4 regions of the Streptomyces sp. NPDC058145 genome follow, and region 4 is predicted to be linked to each of the others. Evidence: riboswitches for the same ligand, from Rfam matches in the RefSeq annotation. Region 4 holds a riboswitch; each other region holds the start of a gene.
What was found. Region 4 has a riboswitch for cyclic di-AMP ahead of ACFVVO_RS06350 (M23 family metallopeptidase). Riboswitches for the same ligand answer to the same signal wherever they lie in the genome.
Positions count from the first base shown of each region.

Region 1 (3,834 bases), on a different contig from region 4:
CGCCGACGTGATCCCCCTCGGCCCCGAGCTCGACTGGCGCGCCCTGCTGGAACACCTGCACGACGTACGCGGAGTACGGCGCCTGATGGTCGAGGGCGGCGGAACCGTCCACACCCAGCTCCTCCAGCAGGGCCTCGCCGACGAACTGCAGCTCGTCCTCGCCCCGCTGTTCGTCGGCGACCCGGCCGCCCCGCGCCTGTTCGGCCCGGGGGCGTACCAGGGCGGTCGGCTCCGGCTCACCGAGTCCCGCCGGATCGAGGACGTCGTCCTGATGCGCTACGAACCCACCGCCCCCGGTGCCGGCCCCGCACCGGCCGCCGCCGACCGGCGCTGGCTGGCCACCGCCTGCGAACTGGCCGCCCTGTGCCCGCCCTCCCGCACGGCGTTCAGCGTCGGCGCGGTGGTGGTGGCCGCCGACGGCACCGAGCTGGCCCGCGGCCACTCGCGCGAGGGCGGCGACCCCGTGGTGCACGCCGAGGAGGCGGCCCTGGCGAAGCTGGACCCGGCCGACCCGCGGCTGCCCGGCGCCACCGTCTACAGCAGCCTTGAGCCCTGCTCCCGCCGGGCCTCCCGCCCGGCACCCTGTGCCGAGCTGATCCTGCGCGCGGGCGTGCGCCGGGTGGTCACGGCCTGGCGGGAGCCGGACACCTTCGTCCCCGGCGCCGACGGCACCGGGGTGCTGGCGGCCGCCGGCGTGGACGTCGTCCTGCTCCCCGAGTACGAGGGCTCGGCCAAGGCGCCGAACGCCCATCTGCTGCCCTGAGCGGCGCCGCGCGGAAACGTGTGTGCCGAGCACCCCGCGCATGGCGTATGCTGGAGACACAACGACGCGGGGTGGAGCAGCTCGGTAGCTCGCTGGGCTCATAACCCAGAGGTCGCAGGTTCAAATCCTGTCCCCGCTACTGAAGACTCAGGGCCGGAATCCAGTACATGGATTCCGGCCCTGAGTGTTTTCCGCCGCGCTCCCGTCGGATACCAGGAAAGCCGCGACACAAGGCGAGTGGCGTACGTCACAGCAGGTCATCCGCTCGGTCCACAGCAGTCGCCCGCCTCCCGCGCCCCCGCCACGCTGGTCGTACGTCGAGGACACGGGAGACCAGCAGTGCGCCCTGGTGAGGTGGAGGAGAGCCCGTACGCCAGAGCGGGCGGCCGGCTCCCCGGCGGACCCGTCCCGGACCCGGACCCGGACCTGGACCCGGACCCGGACCTGGACCCGGATCCGGGCCCCGGCGCCGGCCCCGCGCCCCTCCCGCCGGAGCGGTGCCGTCGCCCCGTCGCACGCACCCTGCCCCGCGCCCTCTCCCTCCTGCTCATCGCCGGCGGGCTCCTGTACGACCTGCTCACCCCACGCGACTTCACCGCCGTGCCGTTCTTCACCGCCGCCCCGCTGGTCGCCGCGCCCCTGACCTCGCTGCGCACCACGCTCCTCACCGGGCTGGCCGCCCTGGCCGCCACCTATGTGGTGCACGCCCACTTCGGCACGGGCCTGGACGTCAACACCGTCACCCAGATCGTCACCGTGGCCACGGTCGCCCTGCTGGCCGTCGCCATCAACCGGGTGGTACGCCTCGGCGACCGGCGGCTGGCCTCCGTCCGGGAGATCGCCGAGGCTGCCCAGCGGGCCGTGCTGCCCGAGCCCGCTCCCCGCATCGCCGGCCTCGACATCGCGGCCCGGTACGAGGCGGCGCAGGAGGGCGCGTTCATCGGCGGCGACCTGTACGCGGTGCAGGATGGCCCGCACGGCGTACGCCTGGTCGTCGGGGACGTGCGCGGCAAGGGCATGGGCGCGGTCGCCGCCGTCGCCGTGGTGATCGGGGCGTTCCGGGAGGCCGCCGAGCAGGAGGCCACGCTGGAGGCGGTGGCGGGGCGGCTGGAGCGGGCGCTGGCCCGCGAGGGCACCCGGCGCGACGGGGTCGACGCGCTGGAGGGCTTCACCACCGTCGTCCTCGCCGAACTGCCGCACGGCGAGGGGGTGGTGCGGATCGTCAACCGCGGTCATCCGCCGCCCCTGCTGCTGCACGCCGACGGCACCCTGCGCGCCCTGACCGCGGACGAGCCCGCGCTGCCGCTCGGCATGGGCGACCTCGGCCGGTGGCCCGACCGCGCGGCCGAGACCCGCTTCCCGGACGGCACCACCCTGCTGCTCTACACCGACGGCCTCACCGAGGCCCGGGACGCCCACGGCCGGTTCTACGACCCGGTGCGCCGGCTCGCCGGGCGCCGCTTCCCCGACCCGCGCACCCTGCTCACCCGGCTCGCCGCGGAGGTCAGGCGGCACTCCGGGGGCGGCATGGCGGACGACATGGCGCTGCTGGCCGTACGCCGACTCCGACAGATGTAACCAACAGTGATCGGACGGAAGCCCTCCGCTTGGCTGCTGAGGCACCGTCAAAAACTCCGTGACTCCTGAAGGCCGGTCAACTCGCCCGTTTTTCACAGCCGTGCGGCGTACGTCCACCCTCAGGAACGTTAATGATCAAGCCGAACGGCTTGGAATCTCACAGGTGAGTCTATTAACGTTCGATAACGCAGCGCGGTCGTCCCAGCCGTCACAAGAGGCGGCTCCGTGCGCACGCGCCGAATCCCGCAAGGGAACCGGGGAACCACTACTTTGGGGTGAATCACGCGGATGCCACCGTGAACCGATCAGGTTCTCGGTACGTATACGCGCGTAGGAGACCTTCCTGCTCCGAACCCGTCAGCTAACCCGGTAGGCGGAGGAAGGAAAGGAGTACGCCCGCGTGGCGTCCAACCGGCCTGCCCCCGAAGCCCCATACGTGCCCAGCCAGCGTGACACCGAAACATTCGGCTACGGCGGCTACCGCGCCGAAGAGGGCCCCTGGGAGGAGTGGAATCCCACCGAGGAGTCCATCCGCCCCGTACGCGGCCGGCACCGCGTCGCCAAGCAGCGCGGCGGGCTCGCCCGCAGCTCCACCGTCCTCGGCGTCGGCGTCATAGCGGCCGTCGGCGCGGGCGGCATGGCCAGCGCCCACACCGGCAAGCCGCCGGTGTCCATCTCCATGCCCGATCTGCCCTCCGTCGGCTCCCTGTTCGACGACGGCCACTCCGAGGAGTCCAAGGCCACCACGGCCTCGCTCAGCTCGGTCGGCACCACCGCCGCCGACAGCGAGCAGGACGGCTCCGACGCGGGCGAGACCCTGCGCAACCGGATCATGGCCCAGGCGGAGCAGCAGCAGAGCAAGGCCGACTCCACGGCCGGCGCGGCAGCGGCCGCCGCCGCCGAGCAGAAGGCCGCCGACGCGGCCGTCAAGGCGCAGAAGGAGGCCGCGGCCGCGGCCGAGGCCAAGGCCGCCGAGGCCAAGAAGGAGGCCGAGGCCGCCGCCGAGAAGAAGGCCGAGGAGGAGCGGCTGGCCGCGCTGGCCAAGCAGTACACGCTGCCGACGTCCTCGTACACGATCACCTCGACCTTCGGCGAGGCCGGCTCGATGTGGTCCTCCGGGTACCACACCGGCCTCGACTTCGCCGCGCCCACCGGCACGCTGATCAAGGCCATCCACAGCGGCACCGTCACCGAGGCGGGCTGGGCCGGCTCCTACGGCTACCGCACCGTCCTCACCCTCGACGACGGCACCGAGCTCTGGTTCTGCCACCAGTCCTCGATCAGCGTCTCCGCCGGCCAGAAGGTCAGCACCGGCGACGTCATCGGCCGCGTCGGCGCCACCGGCAACGTCACCGGCCCGCACCTGCACCTGGAGGTCCACCCCGGCGGCGCGGCCACCGGCATCGACCCGATGGCGTGGCTGCACGGCAAGGGCCTCAACCCCTGAGCCGGCCCCGGGCCTCCTGACCCGGCCCGGCACCTCGATCCGATCC
Region 1 covers NZ_JBHVUH010000004.1:495,178-499,011, forward strand. The annotation lists gene ACFVVO_RS12320 (dihydrofolate reductase family protein) at 1-763, shown strand, start outside; tRNA gene ACFVVO_RS12325 (tRNA-Met) at 829-902, shown strand; gene ACFVVO_RS12330 (PP2C family protein-serine/threonine phosphatase) at 1,103-2,341, shown strand; cyclic di-AMP (ydaO/yuaA leader) riboswitch at 2,566-2,734, shown strand; gene ACFVVO_RS12335 (M23 family metallopeptidase) at 2,742-3,788, shown strand.
Region 1: another riboswitch for cyclic di-AMP. It lies ahead of ACFVVO_RS12335 (M23 family metallopeptidase); the one in region 4 lies ahead of ACFVVO_RS06350 (M23 family metallopeptidase).

Region 2 (3,834 bases), on a different contig from region 4:
GGCGGCCAGCAGCTTCGCCCCGGCCAGCGCCGAGATGGCGAGCGCACCGCCCGCGATCCAGTGGTCCCCGGCCCCCTCCAGCACCTGCCGCGGATCGAAGCGCGCCAGCGCCAGGCCGTAGAGGACCAGGCCCAGCCAGAACAGCACCAGCGCGGCGCGCGCCAGCCACGCCGTCGTCTCCGCCGCGGCCAGGGTGGCCGCCAGCACCGCCAGCCCCTGTGTGGCCACACAACACAGGAACACCGCCCCCGGCATGCGCCGCCCCCAGTGCCGTACGACGAGAAGCAGCAGCACCGGCCACAGCAGAACCGCCAGCGCCAGGGCGGCCCCGGCCAGGGTCTGCCGGCCGAGCAGCGAGAGCCGGGTGCCGAGCACCGTCGTGGCGGCGACGGCGGAGAGCGCGCCGGGGCTCTTCGCCTCGGCCAGCCACCGCGGCCGCTGCGTCACCAGCCGTACGGCGAAGTCGGCGGCGAGCGCCACCCAGGCGAGGCAGGCCAGCCACAGGAAGACCAGGGACACCACCTCGGGACCGGTCAGATGCAGGCCCACCGACACGATGCCGCTCGCCATGACGGCTGCCCCCGCCGCCGGCGGACGCCCCGCCCACCATGTACGCAGACCAGAGAAGCCGGGCATGGGCATGCGCCCGATGCTAGGGAGCGGTGGCGCCCGCGCTCGCGGGGCACGCGCGCGCGGGGCCCGAAAAGAGCACCGTCAGGCCGGCCGCACCACCCGGTGGACGACCGACTCGCCCGCCAGGTGGACCGGTTCCTCGCGCACGTACGCACCGGGCCGCGGGGCGTGGATCATCGTCCCGTCGCCTGTGCACAGGCCCACATGGCTGCTGTCTTCGTGGAAGAAGACCAGGTCACCGGGGCGCGCGTCGGCGAGCGGGACCGCGGTGCCCATGGCGGCCTGGTCACGCGCGGCACGCGGCAGGGTGACACCCGCGGCCTTCCAGGCGGCCTGGGTGAGGCCGGAGCAGTCGTATGAACCGGGCCCGCTGGCACCTGAGACGTACGGCTTGCCGATCTGGGCGCGCGCGAAGGCGATGGCCTTCTCGGCCTTGGTGACGGGGGCCAGCGGGGCGACGGGCGGCACGCTCACCGGCCGCGCCGCGGACCGCGGCCGCTCCGGAGCCCGGGCCGGGACCGAAGGCGGAGCCAGGACCGAGGGCGGAGCCGGGACCGAAGCCAGAGCCGGAGCCGGATGCGGAGCCGGCACCGCAGCCATAGCCGGAGCCGGGGCCGCGACCGGAGCCGTCAGTCGGGACAGCAGCTCGCGCGCGGTGGCGAGCTTGTGCTGGACGGCCGCCTTGGCCGTCCTCACGTCGTACCGCGCGGCGGCCGGCGCCTCGGGGGCCCTGGGGGCCTTCCCGCGCTCGGCCGCGCCCTTCACCCGGGAGGCCAGCCGGTTCATCAGCCGGCTCTGGGCGAAGTGGTCCTCCGGGTACTCCGCGAGCAGCGAGCCGGCCGTCTCGGGAGCGGCGGCGAACGGAGCCAGCCCCTCGCGGGCCTTGGTGAACAGCCCCGGGCGCCGGACGGCCTCCGCGCGCGGGACCTCGGCGCGAGCCCGCTGCACGGCCGCGGGCTCCTCCTCCGGGTCAGCCCTGCGGTACAGCTCATCGATCTTCTTCTCGACCTCCTCCACGCTCGGCCTGCCGTCGCCTGCGGAGGAGGCGGAGGCCGAAGCGGCCCCGGCCGTCTGGGACAGGACGGCCACGGAGGTGAGGGCGGCGGTGGCCAGGACGGGGGTGCGGATGCCCGTCCCACGGGTCCCCGGGGGACCCGGCTTGCGGTGCGACGCCAAGGGAGGCGACTCCTTCCAACATGCCGCCTACCGGGTTAGCTGTCGGGTTCGGGCGGGTGGTTCGGAAGGGTTGCCCTACGGCGTCGTCCCGGGCGGGAGTCGGCCGATTCACCCCAGGAACGGTGGGTCCCCGGCTCCGGCTGCCACGAGGGGCGCACCGGACTCGGCGGAGGCCGCGCGGCCCGGCGAGGTTCGCCGGTAGGGGTCGTGCGGCCTGACGGCAACCTAGCCAACTCGTGTGACTCCTGTGAAGGTTGCTGTGCCATATGTCCGATACATTTCCGTGACCCGGGGCCGGTTTCATACGGGCGTGACAAGGCGCTTTCGCAGGGTGAGGGGTTCGGCCGCATTCCTGGCGCGATGGCCGACGCGCCGGTGCCGTGTGCTGTCGCGGACCTCACGGGCGCCGACTTCCCGGTGCCGGGACCGGTTGTCGGTGCGGCCCCCTAGACTCGTAGAGCGATGAGCAGCCTCTTTGACGACAGCTTCCTGGCGGACCTCCAGGCCCCTCGCGGGCACGCGGAGGAGCCCCCGCCGCCGCCCGAGGACGACCACGCTCCGGAGCCCCTTCCGGACGATCTGTTCGGCGGGAAGTTCGACGTGCCGCCGGACCGGGACGCCCACTACCGCGACGGCGCCCCGCGTCCCGTGATCGACCCGGACGCGCTGATGCGGGGGCTGAACGACAACCAGCGCGCCGCGGTCGCCCACGCCGGCTCGCCGCTGCTCATCGTGGCCGGCGCGGGTTCCGGCAAGACCCGCGTGCTCACCCACCGCGTCGCCCACCTGCTCGCCGCGCGGAACGTGCACCCGGGTCAGATCCTCGCGATCACCTTCACCAACAAGGCCGCGGGTGAGATGAAGGAGCGGGTCGAGCAGCTCGTCGGCCCGCGCGCCAACGCGATGTGGGTGATGACCTTCCACAGCGCGTGCGTGCGCATCCTGCGGCGCGAGTCCAAGAGGCTCGGCTTCACGTCGTCCTTCTCGATCTACGACGCCGCCGACTCCAAGCGCCTGATGGCCCTGGTCTGCCGCGACCTCGACCTCGACCCCAAGCGCTACCCGCCGAAGTCCTTCAGCGCCAAGATCAGCAACCTGAAGAACGAGCTGATCGACGAGGAGGACTTCGCCGCCCAGGCCACCGACGGATTCGAGAAGACCCTCGCCCAGGCCTACGCGCTCTACCAGTCACGGCTGCGCGAGGCCAACGCGCTGGACTTCGACGACCTGATCATGACGACGGTCAACCTGCTGCGCGCCTTCCCGGACGTCGCCGAGCACTACCGCCGCCGCTTCCGGCACGTCATGGTCGACGAGTACCAGGACACCAACCACGCCCAGTACGCTCTGGTACGGGAACTGGTGGGCACCGGGCAGCACGACGAGGACGTACCCCCCGGCGAGTTGGACCTGCCGCCCGCCGAACTCTGCGTGGTGGGCGACGCGGACCAGTCGATCTACGCCTTCCGGGGCGCGACGATCCGCAACATCCTCCAGTTCGAGGAGGACTACCCGAACGCGACGACGATCCTGCTGGAGCAGAACTACCGCTCCACGCAGACCATCCTGTCCGCCGCCAACGCGGTCATCGAGCGCAACGAGTCCCGCCGCCCGAAGAACCTGTGGACCAACGCCGGCCAGGGCGCGCGGATCACCGGCTACGTCGCCGATACCGAGCACGACGAGGCCCAGTTCGTCGCCGACGAGATAGACCGCCTCACCGACGCGGGCGAGGCGAAGGCCGGGGACGTCGCCGTCTTCTACCGCACCAACGCCCAGTCCCGTGTCTTCGAAGAGGTCTTCATCCGCGTCGGCCTGCCCTACAAGGTCGTCGGCGGCGTCCGCTTCTACGAGCGCAAGGAGGTCCGGGACGTCCTCGCCTACCTGCGTGTCCTCGCCAACCCCGAGGACTCGGTGCCGCTGCGCCGCATCCTCAACGTGCCCAAGCGCGGCATCGGCGACCGTGCCGAGGCGATGATCGACGCCCTCTCCCAGCGCGAGAAGATCAGCTTCCCGCAGGCGCTC
Region 2 covers NZ_JBHVUH010000001.1:330,216-334,049, forward strand. The annotation lists gene ACFVVO_RS01640 (tellurite resistance/C4-dicarboxylate transporter family protein) at 1-642, opposite strand, end outside; gene ACFVVO_RS01645 (C40 family peptidase) at 715-1,809, opposite strand; cyclic di-AMP (ydaO/yuaA leader) riboswitch at 1,817-1,988, opposite strand; gene pcrA (DNA helicase PcrA) at 2,272-3,834, shown strand, end outside.
Region 2: another riboswitch for cyclic di-AMP. It lies ahead of ACFVVO_RS01645 (C40 family peptidase); the one in region 4 lies ahead of ACFVVO_RS06350 (M23 family metallopeptidase).

Region 3 (3,834 bases), on a different contig from region 4:
CTGTCCCCACACTGGTCCACCTGAGCCGCCATTCTCACCCGAATCGGTGAGGAGTGGTGATTTCCGTGGTTTCCATATGACCAAATCGGCCGTGAGGAGGCGTCAGACCGTGGCACCAACTCCGTGTACGCCTGGGGTATGACACCCGAGGGCGGTGCCTCCCCCGACCCGTAGGGGTCGTGCGGGAGACACCGCCCTCGGTCGGCGGAGGGTGGGCTCAGCCGGCCCGGTGCACCACCGCGTCGCACAGTTCGAGCAGCGCCGCCTTGGAGTCGCACTCCGGCAGCGGGGCCAGCGCGGCGCGCGCCTCCTCGGCGTAGCGGACGGTGTCGCGGCGGGCCTGCTCCAGCGCGGGGTGCGCGCGGAGCGCGGTCAGCGCCTCCTCGAGCCGGGCGTCGTCGCCGAGGTCGGAGTCGAGCAGCTCGCACAGGGCGATGTCCTCGGGCAGCCCCAGGCGGGCCGCGCGCTCGCGCAGCCGGAGCACGGGCAGCGTCGGGATGCCCTCGCGCAGGTCGGTCCCCGGGGTCTTGCCGGACTCGTGCGAGTCGGAGGCGATGTCCAGGACGTCGTCCGCGAGCTGGAAGGCGACCCCGAGCCGCTCGCCGTACTGGGTGAGCACGTCGACGACCGTCTCGTCGGCGCCGGACATCATCGCGCCGAACCGGCAGGACACCGCCACCAGGGAGCCGGTCTTGCCGCCCAGTACGTCCAGGTAGTGCTCGACCGGGTCACGGCCGTCCGAGGGGCCCGCGGTCTCCAGGATCTGCCCGGTGACCAGCCGCTCGAACGCGAGGGCCTGGACCCGGACCGCCTCGGGGCCGAGGTCGGCGAGGATCTGGGAGGCGCGGGCGAAGAGGAAGTCGCCGGTGAGGACCGCGACGGAGTTGCCCCAGCGCGTGTTGGCGCTGTCCACCCCGCGCCGCACGGACGCCTCGTCCATGACGTCGTCGTGGTACAGCGTGGCCAGGTGGGTCAGCTCCACGACCACGGCCGACGGCACGATGCCGGGCGCGTACGGGTCCCCGAACTGTGCCGCGAGCATCACGAGGAGCGGCCGGAACCGCTTCCCACCGGCCCGTACGAGGTGCTGCGCGGCCTCCGTGATGAACGGGACCTCGCTCTTGGTGGCCTCGAGCAAGCCTTCCTCGACAGCCGTCAATCCGGCCTGGACATCGGCTTCCAGAGCCTGGTCCCGCACGCTCAGCCCGAACGGCCCGACGACGGTCACGAGGGGTCTCCTGTCTGCTGGTGTCTGCTGGCGATTACACGGTTTGTCGATAGGTCGCTGCCCTCACTCAAGTCAGCGTATCCGGTCCTGTTTCGATCACCGAGGGCGCCCACCGGTCCGGCACGGACGGCATCGGACCACGGTCGGCACACCGCCGACCACCCGATAATACGGACATTAAGCGCCTTAATGCGCCTTTTATGACACGCAGCAAATCGGCCACGCGTCATCCCGCGGGGCACTCCGCCCTCGATTCACCGCCGCCACCAAATCCCCCATGTCTGATTTGGAATGGTTTGCTATTTCGTGAATTGGGTCACGCGCCCCGATCGGGCCCTCAGCCCCGGCCACCACCCGCTTCTCCTTGCCCCGTCGGCCAGTTGAGCGTTGGCAGTCGCAAAGGATCAAGCGCCCAAAACGGAACAGAACAAGGTCAACTCGGCCTTTACGTGAATCCGACACTTGTTCCGGACATGTGCTGTCGCATACGTTCCCGGCCAGTCGAGCGGAACGCCGAATCCTGCCGCCGCCCGACCTCACCCATCGACGAACTCATTCGTACGGCAGGAGCGGGGGACCCAGGTAAGTTCGCCGGACCGGACGACACGTGTCGTCACCGGAACGGCAAGGGGTTAAGTCGTGCCGCCTCGGGGGCGGCACGGCCGGGCACCTCCCCGCCCGAACCCGACAGCTCACCTCGCAGGCGACGGAGAGGAACTCAGCCATGCCCGCTCAGCCCCGCCGCGTCCGCACCAGCCGCCTCGTCCGCAAGCTCGCCGTGCTCGGTACCGGCGCCGCCGTGCTCGCCCTTCCGGTCGTCGGCGCGACCAACGCCTCCGCGGCCGACTCCGCCGGCTCGACCGGCACCACCCTCGCCGGGTACCCGAACAACCTCGACGGCTGGATCCGCGAGTCCCTCGCGATCATGGCGGAGAAGCACATCCCGGGCACCTACAACGGCATCCACCGCAACATCATCCGTGAGTCCTCGGGCAACCCGCGCGCCATCAACCTGTGGGACTCCAACGCCGCCAAGGGCATCCCGTCCAAGGGCCTGCTCCAGGTGATCGACCCGACCTTCAACACCTACCACGTGGCCGGAACGGCGTTCGACCCCTACGACCCGGTCGCGAACATCACCGCCGCCTGCAACTACGCGGCCGCTCGCTACGGGTCGATCGACAACGTCTTCGGCGCCTACTGACCGGCATTCGCGGCGGAGCACCACCGAGTTCCCGGTCAGCAGGCCGGGAACAGTCCTTCGAGGACGACGGCGACGCCGTCGTCCTCGTTCGACGTCGTGACCTCGTCCGCGACCGCCTTGAGTTCGGGGTGGGCGTTGGCCATGGCGACACCGCGGCCCGCCCAGTCGAACATGGGGATGTCATTGGGCATGTCGCCGAAGGCCAGGGCCTGTTCGGCGGCGATCCCCAGACGATCGGCGGCCAGCGCAAGCCCGGTCGCCTTGGTGACCCCGCACGGCTGGAGTTCCACCGTGCCCGGCCCCGACATGGTGACCGTGGCCAGCGAGCCCACCGCCGCGCGCGCGGTCGCCGCCAACTCGTCGTCCGACAGCGCGTGATGGCGCAGCAGCACCTTGCTGATGGGCTCGCGCCACAGGTCGTCGCGCCGGCCGACCCGCACCGCGGGCAGGGTCGGGTGGGGCATCAGATACCCGGGTTCGATCAGCGTGAGCCCGTCCACGCCGTCCTGGTCGACGGCCGCGAAGACCTGCCCCGCCTCGGCCTCGATCTTGCCGAGCGCGGTCTCCGCCAGTTCCCGGTCCAGCCGCACCGACCACAGCAGACGGCCGGTGCCGGCGTCGTAGACCTGCGCTCCCTGCCCGCACACCGCGAGCCCCGTGCAGCCGAGGGCGGCCAGGAGCGGCCGCACGCGGGGGGCCGGTCGGCCTGTCACCACCAGGTGCCGGGCACCGGCCCGCGCCACCCGGTCCAGCGCGGCGAGCGACCGGTCGGAGACGGTGTCGTCGCCGCGCAGCAGCGTCCCGTCCAGGTCGGTGGCGATCAGTGCGTATGCGGGAGGTGCGGCCATGATCAGAGAATACGGACCGCACGCCCCGCCGACTCACCCGGTTCTTCGCGTACTTGGGGTCCCGGCCAGGAACGTCAGCCGGGTCTCAGCCGTGGGCCGCGGCCAGGTGCTTCACCAGGCGTGGTGAGGCGAACTCCGTACCGCACACGAAGCGCATCACCGGTCCGTAGGAGGACGCCGCCGGGAGACCGGTGAAGTACAGGCCGGGGGCGGAGGAGACGTGGCCGGCACCGAGCCTCGGGGCGCCCCGGCTCACCGCCAGGCTGGTGCGCAGTCCGTGCCCGAGGAAGTCCATCGCGGCGATGTCCACGCGGTAGCCGGTGGCCGCGACGACGTGATCGGCGGCCAGCCGCTCGGTGCGGCCGTCGTGGGTGCGGACGGTGAGCACCGGGCTGCCGTCCGGGGCCTCTGCACCCAGCACCCGGTCGACCTCATGGACCTGGACCTTGCCCTCGAAGCGGTCGCGCAGCCACCAGGCGCCGAGCGGACCGAGGACCTTGCGGACCAGGAGATGACGGGTCCGGGCGGGCAGGAAACGGTACGGCTGGGCGTAG
Region 3 covers NZ_JBHVUH010000001.1:143,508-147,341, reverse strand. The annotation lists gene ACFVVO_RS00700 (polyprenyl synthetase family protein) at 218-1,228, opposite strand; cyclic di-AMP (ydaO/yuaA leader) riboswitch at 1,763-1,947, shown strand; gene ACFVVO_RS00695 (transglycosylase SLT domain-containing protein) at 1,953-2,432, shown strand; gene ACFVVO_RS00690 (HAD family hydrolase) at 2,468-3,280, opposite strand; gene ACFVVO_RS00685 (FAD-dependent oxidoreductase) at 3,366-3,834, opposite strand, start outside.
Region 3: another riboswitch for cyclic di-AMP. It lies ahead of ACFVVO_RS00695 (transglycosylase SLT domain-containing protein); the one in region 4 lies ahead of ACFVVO_RS06350 (M23 family metallopeptidase).

Region 4 (3,834 bases):
AACCCCGGCCACCTAACACCCCGTGGCGGCCCTGTGTGGGGTTTTTTTGCCGCGGCCGGGTTTCCCCGCGCCCCATATGGCCCGTTACCCGGGGGGCCCGGCCCCCCCGGGCCCGGGCGCCACGGCTCCGCCATTTCACCGGCAATTGAGGAACGCGGGAAATCCGGGCAGCGGAAATACCCGCCATCGAATTCCCTCCTCTTTGTATACGGTGCCCGTGTTAATGCCGCGGGCTCGACATGTTTACAGCATGTTGCGAAGTCCTCACGCGGTCCGGGCGGCCCTCGCCGCCGGAAAAGCGCCATCGGTGCGCGACCGTCGCCCGCTCGGTGTGCAGCGCCGTGAGCGCACGCGCGCGTTCGCCGTCGCCGCGCGCCACCGCGTCCACGATCGCGCCGTGCTCGGCCCAGGAGTCCACCGGGCTCGACGGGGCCGCCACCGCGTACATCCAGGCGATCTTGTGCCGGAGTTGGGTCAGCATCGACGTCAGCGAGGGACTGCCCGAGGCCTGGGCGAGCGTCTCGTGGAACCAGCCCCCCAGCGCGCGCAGATCCTCGCTGTTGCCCCGTCTGGCCCGCTCCTGCCCCAGCCTGACCAGGCCGCGCAGCACCTTCAGGTGGGCCTCGGTGCGCCGCTGGGCGGCCCGGGAGGCGCCGAGCGGCTCCAGGAGCATGCGCATCTCCAGCAGGTCGGCGGCCTCCTGCTCGGTCGGCTCGGCCACGCACGCGCCCGCGTGCCGCCGGGTCACCACGAAGCCCTCCGCCTCCAGGGTGCGCAGGGCCTCACGAACGGGGACGCGCGAGACGCCGTAGCGGCGGGCCAGGACTTCCTCGGTGAGCCGGCCGCCGCGCCCATGGACACCTGCGACGATGTCGTCCCGGATCGCCGTGCACACCGAGTGCGCCGGAATACGCATGACCGACCTCCGCCTTAATCCCCGTGAAACGCCGACGATGGACGTGTTGATCCGTGACTCTATTCCAAAGGAGCGGAATTTCCGACGGCGGCCCGGAATCCATGCATATTTTTTGGCCAACCGGTCCGGCGGCCATCGCTGGAAACGGCGAAAGCCCCGGCTGGGTGAGCCGGGGCTTTCGGGTGTCCGTGCGGGAGATGTCAGACGTGCACGCCGTGCTTGCGGAGGTAGGCGATGGGGTCGACGTCCGAGCCGTACTCGGGGGTCGTCCGGGCCTCGAAGTGGAGGTGCGGGCCGGTGACGTTGCCGGTCGCGCCGGACAGGCCGATCTGCTGGCCCGGAACGACCTTCTGGCCCACCGTGACGCCGATGGACGACAGGTGGCCGTACTGGGTGTACATGCCGTCGGCCATCCGGATCACGATCTCGTTGCCGTACGCCCCGCCCCAGCCGGTGGAGACGACGGTGCCGGCGCCGACCGCGTGCACGGAGGTGCCGCTGGCGGCGTGGAAGTCGATGCCCGTGTGCGAGCCGGACGACCACAGGGAGCTGCTGGCCTGGTAGGCCGTGGAGACGTACGAGTGCACGATCGGGGCGACGAAGGCGTTCAGACGCCTGCGCTCGGCCTCGCGGGCGGCGCGCGCCGCGGCCTCGCGTTCCTTCTTCGCCTCGGCGGCGGCCGCCTTGGCAGCGGCCTCCTCGGCCGCCTTGCGCTCGGCGGCCTGGGTCTGGGCGGCGGCCTGCTCGTCGATCTGCTCGGCGACCTCGTCGCTCACACTGATCACCGGCGTGAGGCCGGTCTGCTCGACGGGCTTCTCGGCGGCGAGCGCCGGGGAGGCCGCGAGGGTGCCGATGACACCGGTGGTGGTGAGGGCTGCGACACCCGCCGCCTGGGCGGTGGTGCGCTTGACGCGGCCGGGCTTGCGGTGCTTCCCGGAGGCGCACATGAACGCCATGAAGTGGCTGGTCCTTTCCTTCCCTCTCGCCTACCGGGTTAGCTGACGGGTTCGGAGCAGGAAGGTCTCCTACGGACCCCCTCGCTCGCGCGCGGGCGTCCGATTCACCCCAGGGACTGCGATGGGTCCCCGGCTCCCCTGGCTCGCGCCGTACGGGGACTCGGCGATGGCTGTCCGGTGCCGCGGGCGCGGCGCACTGCCTGACGGACAGCCCGGAAGAAGCTAAGCGGCCCGGTCTTCGCCGCCCAAACGGATCCGGGCTTTTGTAGCGCATCCCACAGGGCAGACAGGCAACCTCCGCCTCAATTCGGACATCTGAACAAGGGCGGCTCACCCGTTTCAGGAAGGACCGCGCACGCGACGGGGACCTGACGGCCCGTCGGCCGCGAGGTCCCCACGCGCGCGTGACGCCGTCCGGCCGTTACTCGGCGGCGACGACGGTGACTTCGCCGATGCCGAGCGCCTCCACGGGCTCCTTGATCTGCGCGGCGTCACCGACGAGGACGGTCACCAGGCCGTTCACCGGGAAGGCGCTGACGACCGCCGCGGTGGCCTCCACGGTGCCGGTGGCCGCGAGCTGCTGATACAGCGTCGCCTGGAAGTCGTCGGGCAGGTGCTGCTCGACCTGGTCGGCCAGGGTGCTCGCGACGGCCGCCGCGGTCTCGTACTTCAGCGGCGCCACCCCGACCAGGTTCTGCACGGCGACGTCCCGCTCGGCGTCCGTCAGGCCCTCGGCCGCGAGGGTGCGCAGCACCTTGTACAGGTCGTCGAGCGCCGGGCCGGTGTTCGGGGTGTCCACGGAACCGCTGATGGCGAGCATCGCGGCGCCGGTGCCGTCCGGGGCGGACCGCAGGACCTGCCCGAAGGCGCGCACGCCGTAGGTGTAGCCCTTCTCCTCGCGCAGGACGCGGTCCAGGCGGGAGGTGAGCGTGCCGCCGAGGCAGTAGGTGCCGAGCACCTGGGCGGGCCACACGCGGTCGTGCCGGTCGGGGCCGATCCGGCCGATGAGCAGCTGCGTCTGGACGGCGCCGGGCCGGTCGACGATGACGACACGGCCGGTGTCGTCGGCGGTCACCGGCGGCACCGGGCGCGGCTCGGCGGGGGTGCCGGACCAGGCGCCCAGGGTGTCGGCGAGCAGGGCGTCCAGGTCGGTGCCGGTGAGGTCGCCGACCACGACCGCGGTCGCCGTGGCGGGACGCACATGGCGGTCGTAGAAGGCGCGGACCGCGGCCGCGTCGATCTTCTCGACCGTCTCCTCGGTGCCCTGACGCGGACGCGACATGCGCACGGTGGCCGGGAACAGCTCCTTGGAGAGCTCCTTGGCGGCGCGGCGGGAGGGGTTGGCCAGCTCGTGCGGGATCTCGTCCAGCCGGTTGCGCACCAGCCGCTCGGTCTCGCTCTCCGCGAAGGCGGGGGCGCGCAGGGCGTCGGCGAGCAGGCCGAGGCCCTTGGCCAGGCGGGAGGCCGGCACCTCGAGGCTGAGCCGGACGCCGGGGTGGTCGGCGTGCGCGTCGAGCGTGGCGCCGGCCCGCTCCAGCTCGGCGGCGTACTCCTCGGCCGAGTGCTTGTCGGTGCCCTCGGAGAAGGACCGCGCCATGATCGTGGCGACGCCGTCCAGGCCGGACGGCTCGGCGTCCAGGGGCGCGTCGAGCAGCACCTCCACGGCGACGACCTGCTGGCCGGGGCGGTGGCAGCGCAGCACGGTCAGGCCGTTGTCCAGCGTGCCGCGCTCGGGGGCCGGGAACGCCCAGGGCCTGGCCTCGCCCGGCTGCGGCTGGGGGTGGAAGTCCATCGGGGCGAGCTCGCTCACTTGGCCGTCTCCTCGTTGTCGTGTCGACCCTCCACGGTCGCCTCGGCCTCCGGGTCCTCCGGGACGTCGGCGTCCTGGACGGTCTCCGGGGACTTGGGCTCGTACACGAGGACCGCGCGGTTGTCCGGGCGCAGGCGGGCCTTGGCCACCTC
Region 4 covers NZ_JBHVUH010000002.1:551,030-554,863, forward strand. The annotation lists gene ACFVVO_RS06345 (GntR family transcriptional regulator) at 221-916, opposite strand; gene ACFVVO_RS06350 (M23 family metallopeptidase) at 1,117-1,872, opposite strand; cyclic di-AMP (ydaO/yuaA leader) riboswitch at 1,885-2,048, opposite strand; gene ACFVVO_RS06355 (M16 family metallopeptidase) at 2,294-3,682, opposite strand; gene ACFVVO_RS06360 (M16 family metallopeptidase) at 3,679-3,834, opposite strand, start outside.